DNA from 2 places in the Peribacillus sp. TE19612 genome. Region 2 is predicted to be linked to the other one. Evidence: a T-box and tRNA genes for the amino acid it is inferred to sense, from the RefSeq annotation. Region 2 holds a T-box; the other holds one or more tRNA genes.

Region 1 (3,844 bases), on a different contig from region 2:
TGTCGATCCATACATGCGTGGCAGAATGCAAGATACCAAATCATATATTGCTCCATTTGAATTGAATAAGGTCATCACGGGCGGCGTTGTTGCCGAAGTTGTTGAGTCCAAATCGAATTCCTTCAAACAAGGGGATGTCGTTGTTGGGAATATCGACTGGGCAGAATACACAGTTGTCACTGAAAAGGAAATCCGTGTGATTGATCCCAAGGTGGCTCCGGTCACAACTCATTTAGGGATTCTTGGAATGACCGGTTTAACTGCTTACTTTGGTTTGCTTGATATTGGTAAACCTCAAGAAGGTGAAACGGTAGTCGTTTCAGGAGCGGCTGGAGCAGTCGGTTCAGTAGTCGGACAAATTGCTAAGATTAAAGGTGCGAAGGTTGTTGGCATCGCTGGTTCAGATGAAAAACTTGAGTATTTAACGAAAGAGCTCGGATTTGATGGAGCCGTAAATTATAAAAGTGATAGTTTTGCAACAGATTTAGCCAATGCTGTTCCTGATGGAGTCGATGTTTATTTCGATAATGTGGGCGGCGAGGTGTCCGATGCTGTTTTTACACTTTTGAATGCGAATGCCCGAATTCCATTATGCGGGGCGATTTCCTCATATAACGCGGAAGGAAAAGATCTAGGACCGCGTCTGCAATCGGCAATGATCAAAACCAGTGCACTAATGAAAGGTTTCACAGTTGGAAATTATGCCGCTAGATTCCAGGAGGGTGCTACGGAATTAGGTAAGTGGCTTCAAGAAGGAAAGCTGAAGTATGAAGAAACGATTATTGAAGGGTTCGAAAACACACCGGATGCATTTTTAGGTTTGTTTAAAGGAACGAACCTCGGAAAACAGCTTGTAAAAGTTGCGGAACCCGAATTCGCTCAACTATAAGTTTTATGGAATTAAAGCTGAGGAAGGTCCTTCGTTGTGATTTTTAAGCCTATACAAAAGTGCCTTTTTTCGATTTCAATCGGGGAAAGGCCGTTTTCCTTTCAAGTTAAAATATGATCCTTTTTACCTTTAGTGGTATCTTTTGATCCATATGAAGGATATTGCTTTGTGCTTGCGACATATATACCCTTTGAAGGATACTCAAAAATCCGCCAGGGAATTTTGGACCTGCAAGATGCGCTTCAGTTTTGCGGAGCAGCAACTGGCTAATCAATCTAATTGATCCTATTATGGGAGTTCATATTTGACTCCCTTTCTTTAAATGAGTGATTATTCGGCCTTATTAATAGGATGAAATTGGTAGGTTTATAGAAAAGTCTGTAAAAATGCCAGTTTTCATTATAAAATGTAATTACAAAGAGAAAGGTGATGAACCATGTCAAACGTTGCTAAATTTCGTGATTTTTTAAGTAGTGAGAAAATCTATATGAATGAGTTGAATGAAGATGGCACCACCTTTTTTAGGGCTGAGCAAAAGTTAAAGGATGGCTGGAAGGTCCTTTTAGTATTTGCTTTCAATCAAGATGAAAATGTGGCGGACTTATTTTGCTTTAACGTCGCCGAGTTGAAGAATCCTGAAAAGAAACAGGAAATACATACACTATTGAATGAATATAATGCTAATTTTAGGTATTCTAAGCTGTATGAGGAAAATGGGACCATTTCCATTCGGTATTCATACTCCATTGAGGGTGATATCGTACCGGATCTGGCGTTCAGGAAGTTAATCATGCTGCTTGAAACGGCACAGCAGGTTTATCCGCGGTTAATGGAAGTCATTTGGTCTTAAATCACCATATAGGATGAAAAAGTTCTCTTCAATCAGGGGACTTTTTAACATTTTTACTAGAGTGAATGAATATATTAATTTTACAATACGCTAATTATTAATTTTTTTTAAAAAGAACTATTGCATTTTTTCACATTAGACTATATAATTAATTTTGTTGATTGGTAATTCGACAAACTTCTACAAGAATATGCGGGTGTAGTTTAGTGGTAAAACCTCAGCCTTCCAAGCTGATGATGAGGGTTCGATTCCCTTCACCCGCTCCAATACATACTCATAACGTAGGGTTTCGTTACCTGGAGAACGAAGCTTTGCGTTTAAATATTATTACAAGAATTCTACTGTTTACAGTAGGATTTTTTTTTGCATTTCGTCGAAGCGGTAATACAGTATGTCATACCCGAAAAATGGACTTTAATTTTTGATTATCCTTCATCCGGGAGTGTGGGGATTTCGATGCACCACAAACGTAGTCAATTTGATTAACTACGTTAGTAGAATCAGTTTGACTAAGTTTGTGCTTTTTTTGTTAATGGGGAAGAGAAAGGCGTGCCAGGCTTATGTAGCATCGATTATTATCAATCGAAAGGCAGAAAGTAACCATTGTAAACCGGCTAGCCGAGACCCCGGAGACGTTTACGTCGAGGAGGCTTGGCAGACAGTCGGCGGAGAGGGAGCGGGTTTCTGGAATCGACTGAAATGAGATTTCAGAAAAACAGTAGGCTGGACACACCTGAACCAAGTTTAAGACGAGGTGATCCTAGAGTTTTTTTTACAGTAACCCTTAAAGGATGGAAGAAATTTGCGACACTCCAGCCGAGTAACTGGCTAGTCGAGACCCCGGAGACGTTTACGTCGAGGAGGCTTGGCAGACAGTCGGCGGAGAGGGAGCGGGTTTCTGGAATCAACTGGAATGTAATTTAAGAATAGTCCGTAGGCTAGATTCATCCCAAATCAAGTTTAAGACTTTGTGATCCTTTATGCTCTTAAATTCCAGTGATCTTTATTGCCTTTTTGGTAGGGATCGATCGGTTGAATAAAAGGATACTAGAGGACTGGTTTTATTAATTGGAAAAATCATAAAAAACCCCTTCCGATTGTGGAAAGGGTTTAATTTCGTTCAATTTTTAATTATCCTTCTACAATCGAGTAAGTCCCTTCACCACCATGGATTTCAAGGAACATGTCCATCAGGGATTTCGTCAGCTGATCTGCTTCCGTGATTGGAGTATTGGGTTGTAAATAAATGATTTGGATAGCTTTTTTCGTTTCTTCGGTGACTTTCGTGCGTTCTGAATCAACGTAAGGACTTCCGAATGCGCCAGCATGATCGGCTGAGGTAATCATATTTTCCATGGAATTCAAGCGGCCGTTCAAACCGTCATACCCATCTGACCCCTCGCCAATCTTAATTGAGATGTCTCCTGTTAATTTTTCAGCATCATAAATGCCGATCGGAACTTCATATAACAGTGAGAAGAAGTTATTCAAATCGATGGCCGAATGGATGGGTGTCAAGTAATTCTGTTTTTTTACTCGACGGTAAAGGGCTTCCACGGAGGGACGATACCGTGACGGGTTCGTTCCTGTAGCCTTGAAAATTTCCCGCCACACTTTAATGCCGGAAAAGTCGGTCAATTCCTTTTCTTCAAGGTCGAAGAAAAGAGCTTCCTGAAATAGTTGAAGTCTTCCTTTCACCATTTGCGGGGAGGGACCGACTTCGATGTTTTCATATGTAATGACCCCGACTTTGAATTCAGGGATTTTACTGCTAAGATTAGCTGATACAGTAATTTCCAACCGTTTCACCTCCAAAAATGATTGCAATTAGTTTATCATAGATAGCAATGGTTTGAAATGGATTCAAACTTCAATGGGAATAATGAATGAACGTAGGTGATTAATATGGATATGAACTCATTCAAGCAAGAAGTGATTTTATATAGTAAGGAAATCGGCATCGATAAAATCGGCTTTACATCGGCTACGGCTTTCACCGAACTGAAAGGTCGGCTGATACGTCAACAGGAACTGGATTACCAGTCAGGGTTTGAAGAAGCCGATATAGAAAAAAGGGTAAGGCCTGAATTGATATTCGATAAACC
Region 2 (3,844 bases):
TCTTCAAGATCACGTTTTAAGATACCTTTTGATTCCGGTCCTTTAAGACCTAAAACAATAAGCTCCTCTAATGAAATATTCCATTTCTTCTCAGCTAGAATTTGGACGACACCGCTCGCCTGCCTTCTTAATGCGTAAGGATCCTGGGAACCTGTCGGAATGACGCCAATAGCGAAGAACGAAGACAAAGTATCAATTTTTTCAGCCAAACTCACAACCGCGCCAATGACTGAAGGCGGTACATCATCATCCGCATGCCTTGGCATATAATGTTCATTGATAGCTGCGGCCACTTCTTTGGCTTCCCCTTTTAAGAGAGCATATTTTTCACCCATATACCCTTGCAATTCAGGGAATTCATAAACCATATTACTTACCAAATCGAACTTGGCAATTGCCGCTGTACGAAGCGCCATTTCTTTTTCCGCCTTTAAATTCAAAGCATCCGCAAGGGCACCGGTCACTTCAGTTACCCGGGCAGTTTTCTCGGCCAATGTACCGATTTCTTCATGATAAACGATGCTGTCAAGCTTTTTCAAAGCATCCGAAATCTCTTTTTTCTGATCTTCTTTATAGAAAAATGCTGCATCCGATAAGCGGGCACGCAATACTTTTTCATTACCTTTAGAAACCTTATCCAAATGGCGGTCATCGCCGTTGCGCACGGTTACAAAGTAAGCAAGCAAGTTCCCTTCCTGATCTTTAACTGGGAAATAACGTTGGTGTTCCTTCATTGATGTGATTAGTACCTCAGCAGGAAGCTCAAGGAATTCTTCTTCAAAATGTCCAAATAACACCGTTGGATACTCTACCAAATTATTTACCTCTTCAAGCAGATCTTCATCGACAGGGATGATCCAGCCTTTCTCCTGCTCAAGCTCTTTAATCTGATCCAATATAACTTGCCGGCGTTTATCTGGATCTGCCATTACAAATTGTTCTTTCAGCGTATCTTCGTACCATTGCGGCTGCTCGATGCTGGCGCTATTGCCTAAGAAACGATGTCCTTTTGTTTCACGGCCCGTTTCCACATCAGCAATGCTGAATGGCACTATTTCATTGCCAAATAAGGCAATCAGCCATTTAATCGGACGGACGAAGCGGAGCTCCTGATTGGCCCAGCGCATATTTTTCGGGAACGTCATGCCGCTGATGATTTCAGCAAGCTCAGATAAAAGCTGAACGGTCTGCTGTCCTTTTATGAATTTATTCACATGGACATATTCCACACCCTTGAGTTCTTTAAAATAAATGTCCTCTGAAGTCATGCCTTGACCCCTGACGAATCCCAATGCTGCTTTAGACCAGTTGCCTTCGCTGTCCAACGCGATTTTTTTGGCCGGACCTTTTGCCTCTTCTTCGATATCCTTTTGGGATTCTTCCACGTCCTTCACCAATACGGCCAAACGTCTTGGTGTGGAAAAAGCTTCAACCGTCCCGAATTCTATCGCTTTTTCCGTTAGCCATTGCTGCACTTTATCTGACAACTGTTTCATTGATGCTGTCACAAAACGGGCAGGCAGCTCTTCCAATCCAATCTCCAATAACAAATCACGCTTGCTCATTTGTATTATCCCCTTTCACTTTCAGGATCGGGAAGCCTAATTTTTCCCGCTCTTCATAGAAGGTTTTGGCAACCTTACGCGCTAAATTACGGCACCGGGCAATATAACCCGTTCTTTCCGTCACCGAGATGGCACCTTTGGCATCCAAAAGGTTAAATGTATGGGAACATTTCAAAACATAATCATACGCAGGATGTACAAGTCCTTCTTCCATTTGTCGATGCGCTTCCTTTTCATACATCGTGAAAAGCTGAAAAAGCATGTCAAGGTCGGAGGTTTCGAACGTATATTTCGAATGTTCGTATTCCGGCTGACCAAATATGTCGCGAACAGTGAATCCATCTGTCCATTCTAGGTCAAATACGTTTTCCTTATCTTGAATGTAAGAGGCGAGACGTTCGATCCCGTATGTAATTTCCACGGAAACCGGTTTACACTCAAGGCCGCCCACTTGTTGGAAATATGTAAATTGCGTGATTTCCATTCCATCAAGCCACACTTCCCAACCGAGTCCGGCACACCCTAGGGATGGATTTTCCCAATTGTCCTCCACAAAGCGAATATCATGCTCGAGCGGATTTATCCCTAAAGCACGTAATGAATCCAAATACAACTCTTGGATATTGTCAGGCGACGGCTTCATGATCACTTGGAACTGATGATGCTGATACAGTCGATTAGGGTTCTCACCATAACGACCGTCAGCAGGACGGCGGGAAGGCTCTACGTAAGCCACGCTCCAAGGCTCCGGTCCAATGGCTCTCAGGAACGTGTATGGGCTCATCGTTCCTGCCCCTTTCTCGACATCATAAGCATTCATCAATATGCAGCCTTGTTCAGACCAATGCTTTTGTAACGTTAAAATCATATTTTGAATATTCATCGTACACCTCCAGGTTATTTAAACGGCTTTTTAAGATTAAAGGTCGGAAACCCATTACATTTTGGCAAACAAAAAACTCCCGTCCCTATGCGAAATGCATAGGGACGAGAGTATACCCGCGGTTCCACCCTAATTGCCGTTTACAAAACGGCCTCTTTTCAAAGCAACATGCTCCGGAAACGCCCTTCCCTGTAAATCCATATCCCGGCTTCCACCGTCCCGGGTTCGCTTTTTATGGAGAATGACAGATACTCTTTTCCATCAACGCAATCTTCTTATTTTGATGATTAGAATTTTATACAAACTAGCATGGAATGTCAATAGGTCAGGACCTAAAACATATCTTTCATCGTATCAATCTGTTTCAGGAACTTTTTTGATTTCAAAAGCAGACCGGAATATTCCTCATAATATGCATCGATGATCTTCCGCAGTTCTTTTTTCGTTTCAGGCTTGACGGAAATGTTTCCGAGCCTTGATAAATCTAAATAATAAAAAATCCGAAGCAATTTGACGGCTGCAGGTGAAATTTTAAAATGATAAGGGTCTTTCCCCAGACAGCGGTGACAGATAAAGCCCGCTTCCCGAAGCGAGAAAGAGAATTCCCCTTCCGTTTCACCACATACTGCACACTGATTCAGCACTGGGTTAATCCCATTGACGGGCAGCATCTTCATTTCAAAAATGAATGTCAAAACCTCCGCGTCATATTCCTCGTTTATGTAATGCAAAGTTTGCGAAAGCAATTCATACAAATATGGATTCGGTTTCTTATCCTCGACGCTTTTATCAAGCAATTCAACAATATATGAAGCATAAGCGGTGGCAAAAAGATCCTCCCTTATGAAACGGAGTGAATCGACCATTTCGCCTTGCTGAAGACTGCCGAGTCCGGTTGATGTGGTTACAAGAAAATACCCGGAGCAAAAAAGCTGTGTGACGGCTGAAAGCCTGCTGTTAGGTTTACTGGCCCCTCTCGCCATGACGCCAATTTTCCCTAGCTCACGGGTATATATAGTAATGATTTTGTTATTTTCTCCATATGCAGTTCGCCTTATGACAATGCCCTCACATTTTTGGAGCATACCAAGACACCACCCATGCTCGCCAAGGCTAACCTATGAAACAGGAAAATCAATTTCTGCTAGCTCATCATTCAATCCCAAGTGTCTTTCCTGTCTCTCGACTTCTATCTCCTTAAACAGCAAATAGGTGTCCACATTACCTGTTTCAGAGAATAATTCCCAGGTAAAATCCAACATATAAAGCCCACCTTTCATTTTTAACTAGCAATATGAATATCCGACCATATGATTAGCTTGACCGTTTTCCTAACTTTCATGATGCGTAAATTTTGTTAATTAATATTCGCTTTCATTGAAGCCATAATCGCGAA

The links. A T-box is a leader RNA that pairs with one kind of tRNA and senses whether it is charged. The one in region 2 lies ahead of glyQ (glycine--tRNA ligase subunit alpha), so its partner is inferred to be a tRNA-Gly.
Region 1: it has a tRNA-Gly gene. The T-box ahead of glyQ (glycine--tRNA ligase subunit alpha) is inferred to sense a tRNA for this amino acid. The anticodon was not compared.

The regions. Positions count from the first base shown of each region.
Region 1 covers NZ_JBWCCL010000003.1:88,248-92,091, forward strand. Annotated here, with positions in the region: gene ACZ9AO_RS06370 (NADP-dependent oxidoreductase) at 1-889, shown strand, start outside; gene ACZ9AO_RS06375 (YbjN domain-containing protein) at 1,326-1,739, shown strand; tRNA gene ACZ9AO_RS06380 (tRNA-Gly) at 1,932-2,005, shown strand; gene ACZ9AO_RS06385 (B3/B4 domain-containing protein) at 2,871-3,539, opposite strand; gene queG (tRNA epoxyqueuosine(34) reductase QueG) at 3,645-3,844, shown strand, end outside.
Region 2 covers NZ_JBWCCL010000002.1:358,698-362,541, reverse strand. Annotated here, with positions in the region: gene glyS (glycine--tRNA ligase subunit beta) at 1-1,565, opposite strand, end outside; gene glyQ (glycine--tRNA ligase subunit alpha) at 1,552-2,448, opposite strand; T-box leader at 2,546-2,722, opposite strand; gene recO (DNA repair protein RecO) at 2,781-3,533, opposite strand; gene ACZ9AO_RS05035 (YqzL family protein) at 3,567-3,710, opposite strand; gene era (GTPase Era) at 3,810-3,844, opposite strand, start outside.